Regions from separate parts of the Rhizobium sp. 01L419 genome, predicted to be linked through region 2. Evidence: predicted binding sites of a transcription regulator. Region 2 holds the regulator's gene; each other region holds the start of a gene.

The links. Region 2 encodes PhoB, which activates phosphate uptake and scavenging genes when phosphate is short. Its sites were predicted from a motif close to TGTCATNNANCTGTCAT; they were not measured.
Positions count from the first base shown of each region.
Region 1: the regulator PhoB is predicted to act here: its motif matches at 2,436-2,452, upstream of AC1DUP_RS29955 (toxic anion resistance protein).
Region 3: the regulator PhoB is predicted to act here: its motif matches at 2,504-2,520, upstream of AC1DUP_RS27105 (NAD-glutamate dehydrogenase).
Region 4: the regulator PhoB is predicted to act here: its motif matches at 1,663-1,679, upstream of AC1DUP_RS01535 (PhoX family protein).

Region 1 covers NZ_JBFTSM010000019.1:136,916-141,547, forward strand. The annotation lists gene AC1DUP_RS29950 (substrate-binding domain-containing protein) at 1-1,188, opposite strand, end outside; gene AC1DUP_RS29955 (toxic anion resistance protein) at 1,200-2,276, opposite strand; gene AC1DUP_RS29960 (cell envelope integrity EipB family protein) at 2,480-3,319, opposite strand; gene AC1DUP_RS29965 (RidA family protein) at 3,470-3,937, shown strand; gene AC1DUP_RS29970 (glycerophosphodiester phosphodiesterase) at 3,937-4,632, shown strand, end outside.
Region 2 covers NZ_JBFTSM010000003.1:129,051-133,682, forward strand. The annotation lists gene AC1DUP_RS07605 (LysR family transcriptional regulator) at 1-749, shown strand, start outside; gene phoB (phosphate regulon transcriptional regulator PhoB) at 1,030-1,713, opposite strand; gene phoU (phosphate signaling complex protein PhoU) at 1,845-2,558, opposite strand; gene pstB (phosphate ABC transporter ATP-binding protein PstB) at 2,602-3,417, opposite strand; gene pstA (phosphate ABC transporter permease PstA) at 3,432-4,632, opposite strand, start outside.
Region 3 covers NZ_JBFTSM010000016.1:91,530-96,161, reverse strand. The annotation lists gene AC1DUP_RS27120 (GGDEF domain-containing protein) at 1-782, opposite strand, end outside; gene AC1DUP_RS27115 (carbonic anhydrase) at 874-1,515, opposite strand; gene pdxY (pyridoxal kinase PdxY) at 1,576-2,451, opposite strand; gene AC1DUP_RS27105 (NAD-glutamate dehydrogenase) at 2,729-4,632, shown strand, end outside.
Region 4 covers NZ_JBFTSM010000001.1:307,426-312,057, forward strand. The annotation lists gene AC1DUP_RS01525 (alpha/beta hydrolase family protein) at 1-54, opposite strand, end outside; gene aptA (omega-aminotransferase AptA) at 195-1,523, opposite strand; gene AC1DUP_RS01535 (PhoX family protein) at 1,769-3,742, shown strand; gene AC1DUP_RS01540 (ArsR/SmtB family transcription factor) at 3,890-4,207, opposite strand; gene AC1DUP_RS01545 (HugZ family pyridoxamine 5'-phosphate oxidase) at 4,323-4,632, opposite strand, start outside.

The sequences.
Region 1 (4,632 bases), on a different contig from region 2:
GGCATCGAAGGGAATGACGAAAATGCGGTCAGCAGGCGACCACTGCACCAGCACCTTGCTCGCCTCTTCCGGCGTGAACAGGAAACGCATCGCCTCCTGCAGACTCTTCTCGCCGTCTCCCTGCATCGAGCCGGAGAAGTCGAGGCAGAGCGCCGTCAGCGACGGCTTGCGAAGTGCGGCCTGATAAAGCGTGAGTGCCTGGCGGATCACCGTTGGTTCCGGCATGCGGACAGCTGTCACCAGTCTCGTGGGATCGAAGTTCCAGCTCGGCTCCAGCTGCGCAGTCACACTGCCGAGCGGCAGGCGGCGGCCGGTTTCGGCGATCTTCTTCTGGACATCGGGCGAACGTAAATAGGCAAGCAGATCCTTGAAGAAGGTCTGTACCTCGGCGCCGCGGCCATGATCGACGAAACCGATCGGTGAATCCGCCATCGCCACGCCGTCGGCGGGATAGATGGCGTAAAGCGGCTCCTTGCCCATGCCTGACAGTTTGTCGTTGGTTTCCTTGATGACCGCCTCGTAGTTCCACATGGCATCGTAGATCGTGCCCTTGCCAGCGGAATCCGTATAGAGGTCGGCGAGCCAGCCCGAAGAGCCGGAGGAGCGTGCAACGCCGGCAAGCAGACTTCGAACGGTGTCCTGGACCGTCTTGTCGTCGAGATCGCCGGGCTCGATCACCGGCTTGTTGCCGAGCGCGCTTGAGAGCATGGCGAGATAGGCGCTGGCCCCTGAATTCGACTGAGTGGCTGATGTCATCAGGAACTTCAGCGAGCCGCTATCCACGGCTGCCAGGATATCCTTCATGAAGACATCCTTTCCGATCCAGCCGAGCTGTTCGGCCTTCGACTTGCGCACACCGAAGATGACGGGCGTCTGCGCCACCGACGTCAGGTCCTTGACCCTGCGCCTTGTGTCGAACATGTCGACCCAGACGCTGGAAGCGGGCCAGACGGCGTCCTGCTCAACGCCCTGATTGCTTTGCAGCGCGAGGCCGATATCGAGCGTGCCCTCATATTTGAAGGAGCAGGTCGCATGCTTCTCCTTGCAGAATTCCTCGACGATCGGCTGCAGGACGGTGTTTTCCGACCCGGAAACGATCGAGAAGTCAGGGCCGCTGCTGAAAGCATCGCAGCCGGCCAGCGCCGCCAGACCAGACAGCGCCAGTGCGGAGACGAGTGATCGGATCATGTTTTTGCCGGTCACGCCTGTGTCATCGCCTTCTTGAGGTCGATCGTCAGTTGTTCCATATGCTGCTCGGCCTCAGCGCGCTTCTTACGGCCCTCCTCCTGGACGCGCAGCACGCCGGTTACAGTGTCGATCAGATCCTGATTGGCCTTGGCAAGCGTCTCCATATCAACGATGCCGCGCTGCGACTGCTGCTCGATGGCGATCGCCTGATCCTTCATCATTTCGGAGGCCTGGCGGATCATGTCATTGGTGGCGTCAGTGACCGTCTTCTGCAGATCGAGGGCCGATTTCTGCCTGCTAAGCCCGAGCAGGATGACCATCTTCTGCTTCCAGGCCGGAACCGTCAGTGCCGAGGTGGCCTGAAGGTTCTCGATCAGCGTCTCGTCGCCAGCCTGGACGATGCGGATCTGCGGAAGCTGCTGGATGCCGAGCTGACGAGCCTGCTGCAGATAGAAGATGCGTTTCTCCAGTCGGTCGAGCGCCTGGACGCTGTCCTGATAGGTCTGCGCTTCCAGCATGCCGCCGCCGGGCGCCGACGTCGCGGCATCGGCTGCGCTCTTCAGTTTCGGCAACTCGATCGCACGGAAATGGTCAGCGAAATTCTTCCCGGCCTGCACATAGGCGTCGAGCCGGATGATCGACTGTTTCGTCTCCTCGTGCAGATCGTCGAGCAAGGCGATATCACGGCGCAGCGTATCCTTGTGGCGGTCGAGTTCCAGCCCGATACGGTCGATCTGACCCGCGACATCCTCAAACTCTTCCTTGAACCGTTCGATGCGTGCCTGGGCAGAGAGGAACATGCGGCTGAGGAAACCCTTCTCCTTCAACGACGCAGGATCGAGGCTCTTCGATTTCAGGATGATGTCGGTTAGAAGCTTGCCGACCTCACCGAGATCCTTGTTGCGCACCTCGCGCAAGATCCTGTCGGAATAGTCGCTCACAGACTGCTGCGCCCGGTCTCCGAAGACGGAGATTCCGGCGCGGTCAGTGATACTGATATTATCGGTGATGCGGGCTATTTCGGAGGGATCGGCGGCAATCGCCGGCAGAGAGGCATTCTGCATAGTCGCGAGATCGGTATCGGCCATTCGGGTCGTCTTTCTCGGCTTGTGGCGCAATTGGTCTTACGAATTGCAAACCCATTGTCGGAGCAAATGGGCCATCCACGCTGCAGGGCCGGAAAAGGCAGACTTCCACGCGTACCGGCCCGCGATGACTCATCGGGACGACAGTTTAGCTGTACTAGAAATACGCTTTTATGACAGTTGGTTAAGGAGCGACAAAACCCGCCTTACTGGCAGGTCGGCGCGGCCTTCTTGTCGAGAAGTTCGAGATTAGCGAGCTTGCCGGTCAGCACGAAATCGCCGTAGTCCATCGTCAGGTCGCGCGTGATGCCGTTCTCATAGAGCTTGAACGACATGCGGTAGACCGGCAGAGTATCCGATTTGGCATTCTCGTTGAAATAAGAGATCGTCACCGGCCAGAAGGCGGTCTTGGAGAACTGGCCGGCATTGCCGGCATCGGCCTCATCGGTGGCCGGGGTTTCCTGCTTGCCGACGATGGTCGTGGTGACCAGTGATTTGTCGCCGTCATCAGAGCCATCGAAAACGCGAGCTTCGAAGAAGCGCTTGCCGTCTTTGGCGTTCTGGATGACATCGAGCATATGCTCGGTCGGGAACCGGCTTTCGGCGAGCTGCAGCTCACGGCTAGCCGGCTGCGTCAGGTCGACCTTCACGCCTTCCGGCTTATCCTCGGCCGCGCCGTTGACTTCCTTGTCGAGCTGGTCGTCGGTGAAGGACTTTGTGTCGAAGGTGAACTTGCCGTCCTTCAGGCTCTCGAAGGTCTTGGTCTGCTGGTCGCTGACGCGCACGCTATCGCCCGTGTCGATCTGGGTGACGAAGCGGAAATTCGTGGTGAAGCCTTCGCAATAATTGCCGTCGAACTCATAGACCATACGGCCGTACATGGAGGAGATGCCGGAGCGTTCCGAGGCGTCCTTCAGTTCCAGGTCGTAAACCGCGCGGTGAGCAACGAGCCCGGTCGCGATCACAGCGCTCGTCGCCGGCGCGGCCGCGGAGACATTGGCGGAAACGCTTGCGAGGAGAAGAGCGGCAAGTGACGATCGGAACATTCATTAACTCCTGTTGGACTCGTCCGCGATGTTATAAGAACCGTTTCGGCCAAATCGAGGCGGCCAAGTCGAGGCTCGAAACTGTCACATTAAAGATTCTAGTCTTGATGCATAATTTTTGAAGAATTGACAACAAAAGCGGAGACGAAAATGTCCGATCAAATCGCCGCGCGTCTGTCGGAAATGGGGATAACCCTTCCCGAAGCTGCCGCACCTGCTGCCAACTACGTCCCTTATGTCATCAGCGGCAATCTTCTCACCATTTCCGGCCAGTTGCCTCTCGAGTCCGGCAAGGTCGCCGTTACCGGCCACCTCGGCAAGAATGTCGACGTCGCCACCGGTCAGCGCGCCGCTGAACTTTGCGCCATCAACATTCTCGCGCAGGCAAAGGCGGCACTCGGCGGCGATCTCGGCCGCATTCGCCGGGTCATCAAGCTTAACGGCTTTGTTGCATCGGTACCCGAATTCGTCGAGCAGCACCTTGTCATCAATGGCGCTTCGAACCTGATCGCCGGCGTGCTCGGCGAAGCCGGCAAACATGCCCGCGCCGCGGTCGGCATGGCTGCCCTGCCGCTCAATGCCGCAGTCGAAATCGATGCTATCATGGAAATCGCATAATGACGAATGCCGACTGGATCAAAGAGCTGCCGGTCGCGCATCGCGGCTATCATGACCTCAACAACGCCGTCTGGGAAAACACGCTCTCGGCCTTTTCGCGCGCCGTCGAAGCGGGCTTTGCCATCGAATGCGACCTGCATTACGCCTCCGATGCCGTGCCGGTCATCTTCCATGATGAAGATCTGGAACGTCTCTGCAACCTCAAGGGCGATGTGCGCGAACGGACCTCCCAGGAACTCGGGCTGATTGCTGTCGGCGGCACGAAGGACAAGGTGCCGACGCTGAAGCAGCTTCTTCACCTCGTGAAGGGAAAAGTACCGCTGGTGCTGGAACTCAAGGGCCGCGAAGCCGACGACGAGGGCTTTGCCGAGGCCGTCCTCGACGTGCTCGAGGGCTATGAAGGCAAGGTCGCGCTGATGAGCTTCGACCGGTGGCTGCTGAAGGATCTCAGGGAGCTCAACTCTCCCTACCCGATCGGGCTGACGGCCAACGGCAATACGACGGAAGAATATGCCACTCATGAGAAGGCGATGGAGATCGGCCTCGATTTCATCTCCTATTATTATGCCGATCTGCCGAACCCGTTCGTCGCCGGCCAGCGCGACAAGGGCATTCCGGTCATCACCTGGACGGTGCGCGACGATGAGGCCCGCAAACATACATTCGAGAACGCCGATCAAATGACTTTCGAAGGC
Region 2 (4,632 bases):
CTGCCGCCGGTAAAGTGTTTCTTGATCACGCGCGGCTGGCGTTGTTGCAAGTCGAGGCGGCTGCGGAAGGGGCCCGGCGGGCAGAACAGCCGCAAAAGCAGTCGTTCACTATCGGTTTTCTCGCAGGGCAAGAGGTCGTGTGGCTACCCCACGCACTGCGCATTATTCGTGAGGAAGCGCCGGAGGTTGAAATCATATTGTCCAGTCAGTCTTCCCCGGACCTTGCTCTGGCGCTGATGCGAGGCAAGCTGGACGTCGCTTTCCTTCGCCCCGAGACGCAGAGTGTTGGTGTGTCGTTCAAGTTTTTAGCCAAGGAGCCACTGATCGCCGTGCTGCCGGCTGACCATCGCTTGACGTCGCAGAAAAAGATCCGGCCACAGGATCTTGCCCGCGAAACTTACGTCAGTTCGGCTAGAATTTCTCCGGTATTGCAATCCCTGATCCAGGAGTACGCGTCGAACGTTGGGATCACACTCAAGGCAGAGTACGAAGGTGAAGGCCTGCCATCAGCAATGTCGCTCGTCGTGTCTACAGGTGGAATAACGCTTATTCCGCTTTATGCGCAAAATATGCTGACGCCAAATGTCGTTGCTAGAGCACTTGAGGGTGTGCCTCCGACAATTGATCTCACCTTAGGATACAACGATTCAAATTCCTCACCTTTGCTCCGCCGATTTTTGTCTCGTTCTGATGAATTAGTCGCCAACGTACAAAATCAGAGCATCATCCGATATGCTGAAGTTCCATAGCAGAGCTCACGCTCATCTTGGTGACGGCTTCGATTGGCTAACGCCAGCAAGCCGACAGTCCCCTTCCGGCCCCAAATCAGTCGATGCTCAAGGCTCAGAGAATGTTCGCAATCGGCGCATAGCAGATGTCCCCGTCATCGCTTGAGCCCTCGCGATGCAAGGGGCATGTCGGTCAAGGTGTCAGCAAGGCAACGCCTACTCTTAAAAAGCCCACCCGAACAAACAAACGGGCCGCCCGGGAAAACCCGAGCGACCCGTTCGTGACCTCCGATCACTCGGATCAGGCTTCCATGGAATATCCCGCGCCGCGGACGGTGCGGATGACATCCTGCATGTTGGAGAAATTCAGCGCCTTGCGCAGGCGGCCGACATGGACGTCGACGGTGCGTTCATCCACGTAGATATCGTGACCCCAGACGCCATCGAGAAGCTGCGAGCGGGAGAAGACCCTGCCCGGCGACGACATCAGGAATTCCAAGAGGCGGAATTCGGTCGGGCCGAGGCGGACTTCGCGGCTCTTGCGATGGACGCGATGGGTTTCGCGATCGAGCTCGATATCACCACATTTCAAAACGGTGGAGAGAACCTCCGGACGGGCGCGTCGCAGCATCGCCTTGACGCGGGCAACGAGTTCCGGCGTGGAGAAGGGCTTGACGACATAGTCATCCGCGCCGGTCGAGAGACCGCGAACGCGCTCGCTCTCTTCGCCGCGTGCCGTCAGCATGATGATCGGCAGACGCTCGGTTTCCGGCCGCATGCGCAGCCGGCGGCAGAGCTCGATGCCGGAAACGCCCGGCAGCATCCAGTCAAGGATGAGCAGGTCCGGGGTGCGCTCCTGAAGCCGGATTTCGGCCTCGTCGCCACGGAGGATCGTATCCACCTCGAAACCTTCAGCCTCGAGATTGTAGCGGAGAAGCACGCTGAGTGCCTCTTCATCTTCAACAACTGCAACTCTTGGGATCATGCGTGTCAGTCTCCTAATGCATGATCCTTAAACCGGGGGTGATTTAAGCAAGGGACCATGCAGGAACTCGGAATTGGCTGCGACCCTTGCGCGCCCCAGCGCGGGGCGCGCACGCAATCGGCAGGTCCGGATTACTCCGTCACCGCACCAACGGTATTGGAGCTGTCGTCCTTCGGACGTTCGCCCTCCGGCTGGGCGCCGGTTGCCATGTAGTAGATCGTCTCGGCGATGTTGGTTGCATGGTCGCCGATGCGCTCGATGTTCTTGGCGCAGAAGAGAAGATGCGTGCAGCTCGTGATGTTGCGCGGATCTTCCATCATGTAGGTCAGGAGTTCGCGGAACAGCGAAGTGTACATCGCGTCGATCTCGTCGTCGCGTTCGCGGATCGCATTCGCCTTGTCAGCTGAACGATTGGTGTAGACGTCGAGCACTTCCTTGAGCTGGACGAGCGCCAGTTCGGAGAGATGCTCGAGGCCGCGGGCGAGCTTGCGCGGAACGCCGGTGCTCTGCACCGCGATGACGCGCTTTGCCGTGTTCTTGCCGAGATCGCCGACGCGCTCGAGGTCGGCGGCGATGCGGATCGAACCCATGATCTCGCGAAGGTCGGAGGCCATCGGCTGGCGACGGGCGATCGTGACGATCGCCTTGTCGTTGATCTCGCGCTCGGCGTGATCGAGGATCACATCGTCGGAAATGACCTTCTGAGCAAGCGCGGTATCGCCGTTGACGAGCGCGCGGACAGCGTCGCCGCCCATCTGTTCGGCAAGGCCACCCATCTCGGAAATGCGCCGGGACAGGAATTTCAGATCGTCATCGTAAGCAGAGAAAATATGTGTTGATGCCATGGGGCTTTGTCCTCGAAATCGGGAAGGCTTCACATCGCCAAAATCAGCCGAAGCGACCCATGATGTAGTCCTGGGTACGCGGATCGTCCGGGTTGGTGAACATCTTGTCGGTATCGTTCTCCTCGACCAGGTTGCCGAGGTGGAACATGGCCGTGCGCTGCGATACGCGAGCGGCCTGCTGCATGGAATGCGTCACGATGACGATCGTGTAGTTTTCACGCAGCTCGTGGATCAGCTCTTCGACCTTGGCAGTTGCGATCGGGTCGAGCGCCGAGCAGGGCTCGTCCATCAGGATGACTTCCGGGCTGACGGCAACGGCGCGTGCGATGCACAGACGCTGCTGCTGACCGCCGGAAAGGCCGGTGCCGGATTCATGCACGCGGTCCTTGACCTCGTTCCAGAGGCCGGCGCGCTGCAGGCTGGTCTCGACGATCTGGTCGAGGTCGGCCTTGGACTTGGCAAGGCCATGGATGCGCGGGCCGTAAGAAACGTTTTCATAGATCGTCTTCGGGAACGGGTTCGGCTTCTGGAAGACCATGCCGACGCGGGCGCGAAGTTCGACGACGTCGATGTCGGGATCGTAGATGTCGTCGCTATCGAGCGTGATCTTGCCGGTGACGCGGCAGCCGTCGATCGTGTCGTTCATGCGGTTCAGCGATCGCAGGAAGGTGGACTTGCCGCAGCCCGAGGGGCCGATCAGGGCGGTCACGGTGTTTTCGCGGACGTTCAGATTGACATCGAAAAGCGCACGCTTCTCGCCGTAATAAACGGAGACATCCTGACCGATCATCTTATACGGGACGTTGCTCATTTTCTGGTCCAGCGCCTTCTCGACTGCGGCTTCCGTCAACATGTTCATGATCTTTACTCCGTTTACCAGCGGCGCTCAAAGCGACGACGCAAGAGGATAGCTCCGAGGTTCATGACGATCAGGAACAGGAGCAGGACGATGATGGCACCCGAGGTTCTTTCCACGAAGGCGCGCTCGGCTTCATTGGCCCACATGTAGACCTGAACCGGAAGTGCCGTGGAAGGATCGAGCGGGCTGGACGGCGCCTGGGCGACGAAGGCGACCATGCCGATCAGCAGCAGCGGCGCGGTTTCGCCGAGTGCGTGGGCAAGGCCGATGATCGTGCCGGTCAGGATGCCGGGCATGGCAAGCGGCAGCACATGGTGGAACACCATCTGCATCTTGGAAGCACCGAGGCCGAGGGCGGCCGAGCGGATCGACGGCGGCACGGCGCGCAGTGCTGCGCGGGTGGCGATGATGATCGTCGGCAGCGTCATCAGGGTCAGCACCAGACCACCGACCAGCGGTGCCGAACGCGGCAGGCCGGCGAAGTTGATGAAGACCGACAGGCCGAGCAGACCGTAGACGATGGACGGCACGGCAGCGAGGTTGTTGATATTGACCTCGATCAGGTCCGTCAGCCTGTTCTTCGGTGCGAATTCCTCGAGATAGATCGAGGCGGCGACACCGATCGGCAGCGCAAGCACGAGGACGATCAGCATCAGGTAGAGCGAGCCGATGAGGGCGACGCCGAGACCTGCAGCTTCCGGACGGCTGGAATTGCCGTTGACGAAGAGGCCGGTGTTGAAGACCTTGTGAAGCGAACCGCTTGCCTTCAGCTGGTTCATCCAGCCGACCTGCTTGTCGTTCACCTTACGGTTCTTCTCATCGACCGAGAGGTCGATCTGGCCCTTGTTGGCGCTGTCGACATTGGCATCAGCCAGGATCGTGACATTGACGGTCTTGCCGATGATCGAGGGGTCGGCAACGACCATGTCGCGCAACTGGATCGGCGCACCCTTGGACAACATGTTGGATGCATCGCGCACGTCGGGACGGCTCGACGCGTTGATGCCGAGCTGCTTGACGATCGCGTCACGCAGGAGAACCGGGTAGCTGGCGGCGATGAGAACCGAAGGATCGGTCGCACGCTTGTTATCCGGATCGATGGTCTTTTCGGTAAACTCGATCGGCAGCGTGATCGCCGTCTGCTGGAACGCGGTATAGCCGTTGCTGATGACGGTCCACAGCAGGATAAACAGGAAGATCAGGCCGAAGGAGATC
Region 3 (4,632 bases), on a different contig from region 2:
CGTAGCGCACCGGAAACCATGGCCTTTGTGAAAGTATCGGCCCAGACCTCGTCGGGTTGAGCCCTATAAGCAAGAATCTCCCGTACGACAGGCGAGGAAGAATGAAAACGCAAGCGATCCATGCCGTTGCCGAGCATCATTTCGCCTTGAACGAGTTGCTCGTGCGACATGGCGGAAAAGTCGGTTCGGTCGAAATAACGCTGGCCTAGGTTGCCGATCAGCCGCTCGCCGTAATAGGTCAGCAGGATACTCATCAATTCGCTGGATTTGCGCATCAACACCGGATCATGGATCCTCGACGAAAGCGACTCGACGAGACCAAGTTGCTTCAATCCGGCCTGACCATAGATATGAACGGGGTTGCCACCTTTGCCGTAATAACCTCGATCGACGGCCGAACGCGTCGCAACGATACGGCTATAAGCAAGGCGGAGATCGGAAAGCTGTGACTGCAGACCGAGATCGAGCGTTTCAACGGGCGGGAGGCTGGCGTTGAAACGCGCGCGTTCGCTGTCGAGCGAGCTGCGTCTTTCCATCATGGCCGCCCTGGTCATCTCATTGGGATTGTTGACGTAGATTCGCGTCGCCACGAGCTCTGCCAGGATCTCGTTGGCGGCAATCGATCCTCCACGGGCAAGAACATCGGCAAAGAGATGGTCAGTTTCGAGCGCGCGGTACTGCATGAGCGAGGAGCGGATCAGCACCACCCCCTCGGCAATCATGAAGACGAACGGCAGCAGGATAGCGACCAGCACTGCCCTGCTTGTATTCTTGAATTTCACCACTTCGAAATTCATGACCAATCCGCGCGTGTATACACCCCGCCAGCGAGCTTATTGGAATATCTTAAAAAACTGATAAAGCGGTCTATCCCTAGATTTCGGGACGGACAAAATCGAGTGTCTCAGAATCCATCACCCAGAGCTCACCTGTCGAGATATCGAACCAGGCACCGTGAAGCGCCAGCTTGCCCTCTTCCTCGAGAACCTTGATTTCGGGGAAAGTCCTGAGATTGTTGATCGAGTTACGGATCGAAACCCGCTCCAGCGCAGTCTGCCGTTCGCCCTGCGTCATCACGTCATTGCTGCCGATCTGTTCGGCGGCGGGACGAACGAGCGACATCCAACGGCCGATGAAATCGCCCTGCGACAAAGGCTCGGCGTCCGGATCGAGTGCGGCGCGGATGCCACCACAGCGGCCGTGGCCCATGACGACGATATTCTGGACCTTCAGAGCCTGAACCGCAAATTCGAGCGCCGCCGACGTCGAATGGAAGTGACCATCCGGCTCATAGGGTGGCACCAGGTTGGCGACATTGCGGATCACGAAGAGTTCACCTGGTCCAGCATCAAAGATCAGTTCGGGAGCCGCGCGAGAGTCTGAACAGGCAATCATGAGCGTTGTCGGGTTCTGCCCATTTTCCGCAAGCTGCCGATACCGATCGCGGGCATCGGCATAGCGCCCGTTCATGAAGTTGCGATAACCGTCCAGAAGGGAGTTGGGAAAGCTCATCATACCCTTGGATTACAGCGCGACGAACCCAAGATCAACTGCTGCACTGCAAAAGCGTGAAGCCTATTTCTTCCGTCGCTGGGCCGGGTGGACAAGGTGACGCATCTGCACCATCGCCATGGGTGTCGAAAGGCTGGAGGCATCGCTTGCCAGCATCAATTCGTTGCTGCCGCGCTTGACGGCGCGTGCCAGCACTTCGAACACACTTGCCGTCGCAAGCTGCAGCGCCTTTTCATCCTCCATGCCCGATAGCAGGCGGGACAGGAAAAGGGCAGCGAGCAGGTCGCCGAGCCCGTTCGGCGGGTTCTCGACGACACGATGTTCGGCAAGCAAGGCATGCTTTCCGGAGAGATAGAGATTGCCGGTACCGCCCGCCATCATCGGCACCGCGGATGTAACCAGCATGCGTGAGGGACCGAGCGCAAGTGCGGCTTCCATGACCGCGCTGTTGTCATCGAGCGCGGCGCCCGAAAGCCAGGCAAGTTCGTAGCGGTTCGGCGTTGCGAGCGAGGCGATCGGTATCAGGTGGTCACGGATCGCCTCGGCTGTCGCTTCCGGCACGTAGAGGCCGCCGAGATCACCCATGACTGGATCGCAGACATAGAGCAGTTCCGGGTTATTTTCGCGCAGGGATGCAACGAGTTTCGCGACGGAGCGGGCCTGGGCAGCGTTGCCAAAATAACCCGACAAGACAGCCTTGACCTCGCCGATCCACGGCGCACGGATGAGATCGTCGATCGCCGCATCGAAATCGGCCTCTGCGAAGGTGAGGCGTGTCGAACGGCCGTGACCGGGATGCCAAGGCAACACGATCGTCGGCAGCGCCCAGACCTGGTGGCCGAGCGTTTCCAGCGCGAAGACCGCGGCGCGGTTTCCAACCGACCCCCGCACGACATGGCTGGAGATGACGATGACTGCGCCTGATGCGTTTTCCGACATGACATCCGATTCCGAATTTCGACCGCCGTTGATGATCTTTTTGACGAGGCGCTGTCAACCATTCTTCATGCGAGCGTGGAAATGTGCAGCGGGTCGGAAAAGCCAGACAAGGACGCTTTGCAGTCCATCGGCACAAAACGACCCGAAAACTTTCGAAATCTCTCATCAGCACCGTCAAAAAAGAACGAAAACTACTTTTCGAAGCCCTCTTTTAAGGATTCTTTCGAAGAGCCTTCTGCTAACTTGCCCACATCAAAACAAATCGGGGGGATGATCCATGGCCGCCAGAAACAATCCGAAACGGGAAAAACAGATCGAGAGCGCGCGCAAGATCGCCGCCGCGACCGGCGAGCCCCATCTCGATCCCGAATTCCTCTTTGGCCGCGCAAGCGGCGACGACCTCGACCTCTACACACCGGAAATGCTTGCGCTTTCCGCCGTGCACTCGGCAGCCGAGCTCGCCGCCTGGAACGGCAAAACGCCGCGTGTCAGTATCGACACAGTCGCCGACGTCACCCCCGATGGCGTCGCAATCTCCATCCTTTCGGTGACCGATCACAACAAGCCCTTCCTCTACGAATCCGTCATGGGCGAGGTGACCAGCACCTACCGCGACATCTACATGGCAGTTCATCCGATCCTGATCCTGGAAGAAGGCAAGGCCCCGGAACTCTATTCCGCCGATGTGCCGAGCGATCCGGCAAAGCGGGTGAGCCATATCCAGCTTCACATTTCGCCGCTCAGCCCCTCCCAGGCCGCCGACCTGATCAAGCGGATCAAGGCAGTGCTCGAGCAGGTAGAGCTTGCCGTTTCCGACTGGAAGCCGATGCTTGCCCGCGTCGATGAGGTGATTTCAGAGCTTTCGAATTACAGTGCCAGCCGCAAGAAAGCCGACCGCGACGAGGCGATCGCCTTCCTGACCTGGCTGCACGACGAGAACTTCACCTTCCTGGGCATGCGCGACTACGTCTATTCCGGCAAGGGTCCCGATTCCAAGGTCGAACGCGACAAGGGAACAGGCCTCGGCATACTCTCCAACCCCGAGGTTCTTGTTCTGCGCACCGGCAAGGACGCCGTGACGACGACACCCGAAATTCTCGCCTTCCTCGATGGTCCCGATTTCCTGATCGTCACTAAAGCCAACGTGAAATCCACGGTCCATCGCCGCGCCTACATGGATTATGTCGGCGTCAAGCGCTTCGACGCACAGGGCAACGTAACGGGGGAACTCCGCATCGTCGGCCTGTTCACCTCGACTGCTTACACTTCCTCTGCCAGCGAAATTCCGTTGCTGCGGTCCAAGATCGAAAAGGTGAAGGAGCATTTCGGCTTCGACCCGATGAGCCACTCGGGCCGCATGCTCGACAACACCCTGGAATCCTATCCGCGTGACGATCTCTTTCAGATCGATACGCCGCTGCTCGCGACCTTTGCAGAGCAGATCAATGACCTCGCCGATCGCCCGCGCGTGCGGGTGCTGCCGCGCATCGACCATTTCGACCGTTTCGTCTCGGTCATCATCTTCGTACCGCGCGAGGAATATGACTCGATCGTGCGTGAACGCATCGGTGCCTATCTGAAAACCGTCTATGATGGCCGTGTTTCCGCCTATTATCCGGCCTTCCCGGAAGGCGGTGTGGCGCGCGTGCATTTCATCATCGGCCGCTCGGGCGGTAAGACGCCGCGCATCCATCAGGCCAAGCTCGAGGAGACGATCCGCCAGATCACCGCGCGCTGGGACAGCCGCTTCGAGATGCTCGCCGGCCCCAAGGCGCCGAAGCTCGGCGTCAGCAACGCCTTCCAGGAAGCCTTCACGCCGGATGAAGCGGTCGGCGATCTGCCCGACATCGCCGCATGCGCCGCCGGCGAGCCGATCCGCATCGAATTCTACTATCGCCAGGACGATGAACGCGGCCGTATCCTGTCGCTGAAGATCTTCCATAGCGGCGAGCAGCTGCCGCTATCGCGCCGCGTGCCTCTACTCGAAAACCTCGGCTTCAACGTCCTGAGCGAACGGACCTTCGATATCGAAATTCCGGCCACCGACAGCGCCATCAACATCGTCGTGCTGCACGACATGGAACTCGAGGCTCGCAGCGGTGCGGACATTGACCTCGCACGTTTTGGCGCACCGCTCGAAGAGGCCTTCGTCGCAGCCTTCAGCGACACGATCGACAATGA
Region 4 (4,632 bases), on a different contig from region 2:
TGCTGCCGATACCAGCAGCAGGAGCAGGGGGAGAATAAAGACAAGTCTTGGCATGGGATCTCCATTGGGTTGGTTTGCCCTGTCTGGAGGAAATCCCTGACACCGGAGACCGATAACGCGATCAAGGTCGCCGACATCAAAAGAAAAGGCGAGGCCGGAGCCTCGCCCTTGAATTCAAGTCGGGACTATCGAGATCAGATGTTGTTCTGCAGGATCGTACGCAGCTTGCCGAAGAGCTCGTCGATGTGCTTCTTCTCGATGATCAACGGCGGGGAGAGCGCGATGATGTCGCCTGTCGTGCGGATCAAAAGTCCGCTTTCGTAAGCCTTGAGGAAGGCCGTGAAGGCGCGCTTGGTCGGCTCACCGGCGATCGGGTCGAGTTCGATCGCGCCGATAAGGCCGGTATTTCTGATGTCGATGACATTGGGGCAATCCTTCAGCGAGTGCAGCGCATCGGCCCAGTAGTCGGAAAGCTCGGCTGCGCGGGTCAGCAGGCCTTCTTCCTTGTAGGTGTCGAGCGTCGCGAGTGCTGCGGCCGAGGCGATCGGGTTCCCGGAATAGGTATAGCCGTGGAAGAACTCGATCATGTGCTCGGGGCCGTTCATGAAGGCATCATGGATTTCCGAGGTCACGAAGACGGCGCCCATCGGGATGACGCCGTTGGTCAGGCCCTTGGCGGTGACCATGATATCGGGCTTCACGTCGTAATACTGGGCGGCAAAGGGAGCGCCCAAACGACCGAAACCGGTGATGACTTCGTCGAAGATCAGCAGAATGCCGTGCTTGGTGCAGATTTCGCGCAGCTTCTGCAGATAACCCTTCGGCGGAATGAGAACGCCGGTGGAGCCGGCGACCGGCTCGACGATGACGGCAGCGACCGTGGAAGCGTCATGCAGGGTAACGATGCGCTCGAGTTCGGTGGCGATATCGCCGCCATGCTCGGGTTCGCCGCGGGTGAAGTTGTTCTTGCCGGGCAGGTGGGTGTGCGGCATGTGGTCAACGCCGGTCAGCAGCGTGCCGAACATCTTGCGATTGGTGACGATGCCGCCGACTGAGATGCCGCCGAAGTTGACGCCGTGATAGCCACGCTCGCGGCCGATCAGGCGGAAGCGTGAGCCATTGCCCTGCACGCGATGATAGGCGAGCGCCACCTTGAGCGCCGTTTCCACCGATTCAGAACCGGAATTGGTGAAGAGGACGTGATCCAGGCCATCAGGCGCGATGTCGACCAGGCGGTTGGCAAGCTCGAAAGCCTTGGGATGGCCGAGCTGGAAGGCCGGGGCGTAATCGAGTTCGCCCGCCTGCTCGCTGATCGCCTCCGTGATCTTCGGACGGCAGTGGCCGGCATTCACGCACCAGAGGCCAGCCGTACCGTCCAGAACCTCGCGGCCGTCATGGGTCTTGTAGTACATGTCCTTCGCGCTCACGAAGAGGCGCGGTTCCTTCTTGAACTGGCGGTTCGCGGTAAAGGGCATCCAAAAGGCGCGAAGGTCGTTTGGCGTTGCATTCAGGCGGTTGGACATGCTGTTCTCCTGGCGGTCGGGGAGGTCGGTCCCGTTCAAGGCTTTGCGCCGTTTATTTTTACTGCCCGGTCAAATTATCAGCGCCCGGCAAGGCGTCAAGCCGGAGAAGCGCCGCCTCTGCCGTTCCCGGACACTCGAGCGTCATCAATCCTTCGCCCGGCATTGCTACAAAAATCGATGGCCGCAATGGCCAAGGACGTTTCATTCATTTCCTTGAAATTCAACCACTTTTACCGGAGGTAGTCATGACGGACCGCCAGAAAACCAGGCCGCGCCCAAATCCGCGGCGTGCATTTGCGCCGAGCTACGGCACCATTCTCGAAGAAGGCGTTCGTCGCCGTGCCGTTCTCAAGGGCTTCATTGCAGCCATGGGGGCGGCCGCTTTTGCGCCGGCGCTCGAAGCAACGAAGGCAGAAGCTGCGGATTCGACGCTTACTTTCCCCGAACTGAAGCGCGTGCGCGACACCGCCGATCACTGGCCTGATGGTTACGAGCGCCAGATCCTCGTGCGCTGGGGTGACGCTCTCTTTGCCGACAGCCCGGAATTCGATGTCGCCAAGCTCGACGGCAAAGCCGCCGAGCGCCAGTTCGGCTACAATAACGACTTCACGCAGTTCCTGCCGCTGCCGTGGGGTGAGAAGAGCTCCGATCACGGCCTGCTGGTCGTCAGTCATGAATATGCGACGCCCTTTCTGATGTTTCCGGGTCTGACAGCGGACAACTACCGCGAGAAAATGACCGAGGATCAGATCCGGGCCGTCATGGCGGCTGTCGGCGTCTCTGTTTTGGAAGTGCGCAAGGACGGCAACCAATGGCAGGTGGTCAAGGACGGAAAGTATAACCGCCGCATCCACATGAGCACGGAAATCGGCATTTCCGGCCCGGCGACGGGTGACGACCGTCTCAAGACGAAGGCTGATCCGACCGGTACCGTCGTTTTCGGCACGATCTCGAACTGCAATGGCGGCATCACGCCCTGGGGCACGATGCTCTCTGGCGAAGAAGGCGCAATGGACGTCTTTGCCGGCGACTATAAAAAACTGCCGAACCAGGAACTGGTCGAACGCCAGGGCTGGGACGAGGATGAGAACGACATCTATTCCGTCAGCCGCGTCGAGCCGCGCTTCAAGTTCGAGGAAGAGCCGAACGAGTGGATGCGCTTCGACTGGGTGGTCGAAATCGATCCGTTCGATCCCTCGGCAAAGCCGGTCAAGCGCACGTCGCTCGGCCGCATGACGCACGAGGGTGCGCAATGTTGCGTCGCCCCCGATGGCCGCGTCGTGGTCTTCATGGGTGATGATGACGATTTCGAATATATCTACCGCTTCGTCACCCGCGACCCGTGGAACCCTAGCGATCGCGCCGCCAACAAGGATCTGCTCGACCATGGCACGCTGTCGGTCGCCAAGTTCGAAAGCGACGGCACGATGCGCTGGATCCCGCTGATCGCCGGCGAAGGCCCGCTGACGGCGGAAGCCGGCTTCAGGACGCAGGCCGACGTCGTTCTCGCCACGCGCACTGCAGCGGACTTGGTTGCTGCTACGCCGATGGACGGCCCGGAAGGCTTCATTCCGCATCTCGGCACCGGCAAACTCTATGTCGCCATGACCGAGAACGAGGATCGCCTGCCGAAGGGCCAGGGTGACGACGAGAAGGAACAGGTCAACGTCGCCAATCCGCGTGGCCCCAACCCGCATGGACATCTGCTGGAACTGGTGGCTCCCGGCGGTCCGGACAAGCCGGACTACGCAGCCGAGAGCTTCAAATGGGATGTCTTCGTTCTCTGCGGCGATCCGGCCAAGCCCGAAGACCAGGCGATGTTCCATCCGGCGACCACCTCGGCCGGCTGGTTCACCGACCCCGATAACCTGGCTGTCGATCCGGCAGGCCGCCTTTGGGTGACCACCGACGGTCCGCCGCCAGAAGGCATTGCCGATTCCGTCTATGTGATGGATACGGAAGGTCCGGGGCGCGCCCTGCCGAAGCTCATCTATATCGCGCCTGTCGGTTCGGAGACTTGCTCGCCGACCTTCACTTCCGACGGCTCCAGCGTATTCCTCTCGGTCCAGCATCCGGGCGAATTGCGCATGGCCGACAACGAGGACGCAACCTCGATGGAAGATGCCGGCACCAACTGGCCGGACTTCAAGCCGGGCGTGCCGGCCCGTCCGTCGCTCGTCGTGCTGACACGCGGCAATAACGGAGTGGTGGGCAGCTAACCCTGCCTTGTCTCAATCAAACGAGACCGGCAACTCTTGCGAGTTGCCGGTCTCTAAGCTTGGCGTGCTGAAAAATAGCACAAGCGGCGTCCGCGGAAATAATTCCTTCGGGACGCTGCTCAGGCTGACGTCATGTCAGCACTGACATCAGGCTGCAGACCTGCTCCGGTTCTGCGTCACGTAGATATCCTCGAGTGTTGCGAGGATTTTCATGACTGGCTCGGAGTTGCTTGAATAGTAGATCGTCTGTGCATCACGACGGGTCTTGACCAGCTTCTGAGCGCGCAATTTCGACAGATGCTGGGAGAGGGCCGACTGGCTCAGGCCGACCTGGGTGGCGAGAACGCCGACAGGCACTTCTCCCTTTACCAGGCTGGTGAGGATCAGCAAACGCTTGGGGTTGGCCATGGCCGATAATAAAGCTGCCGCCACATTGGTGTGCTCGGCCAAATCAGAGGTTTCCATATTTCTTCTTCCTAATGCGAAACGTACATCATCCGTACAGGCACAGGCCGTCAGACGGTTATTTGACTGACGGCGAAAACTAGCAATTGGGCTTGAAGATTGTATATACCTAAATTTAAGGTATCAGGTATGCTATTTTAGATATGTTTGAACAAATGTGATCTAAATCCTCTGCGGGTATATCGAACTCGTAACGCAACAATAAGTCACCTGAAATCATATCAAAACCTGACGAATCTACCCCACATATGCGCCAGGGGCCTGCTTCAGGTGCCTTCAGCCGCGATGTCAGCGCTAACATCAGGTCCGGATGGCGCGCTACTAAATCTTGCACTGGAGCGTCAGCTTTTTCAGCGATGTCGTCATTTGCCTGGGAGTGAATCACAAGATCGCTGCCGTCCAAAATGTAGGCACGGCCGAAGCCG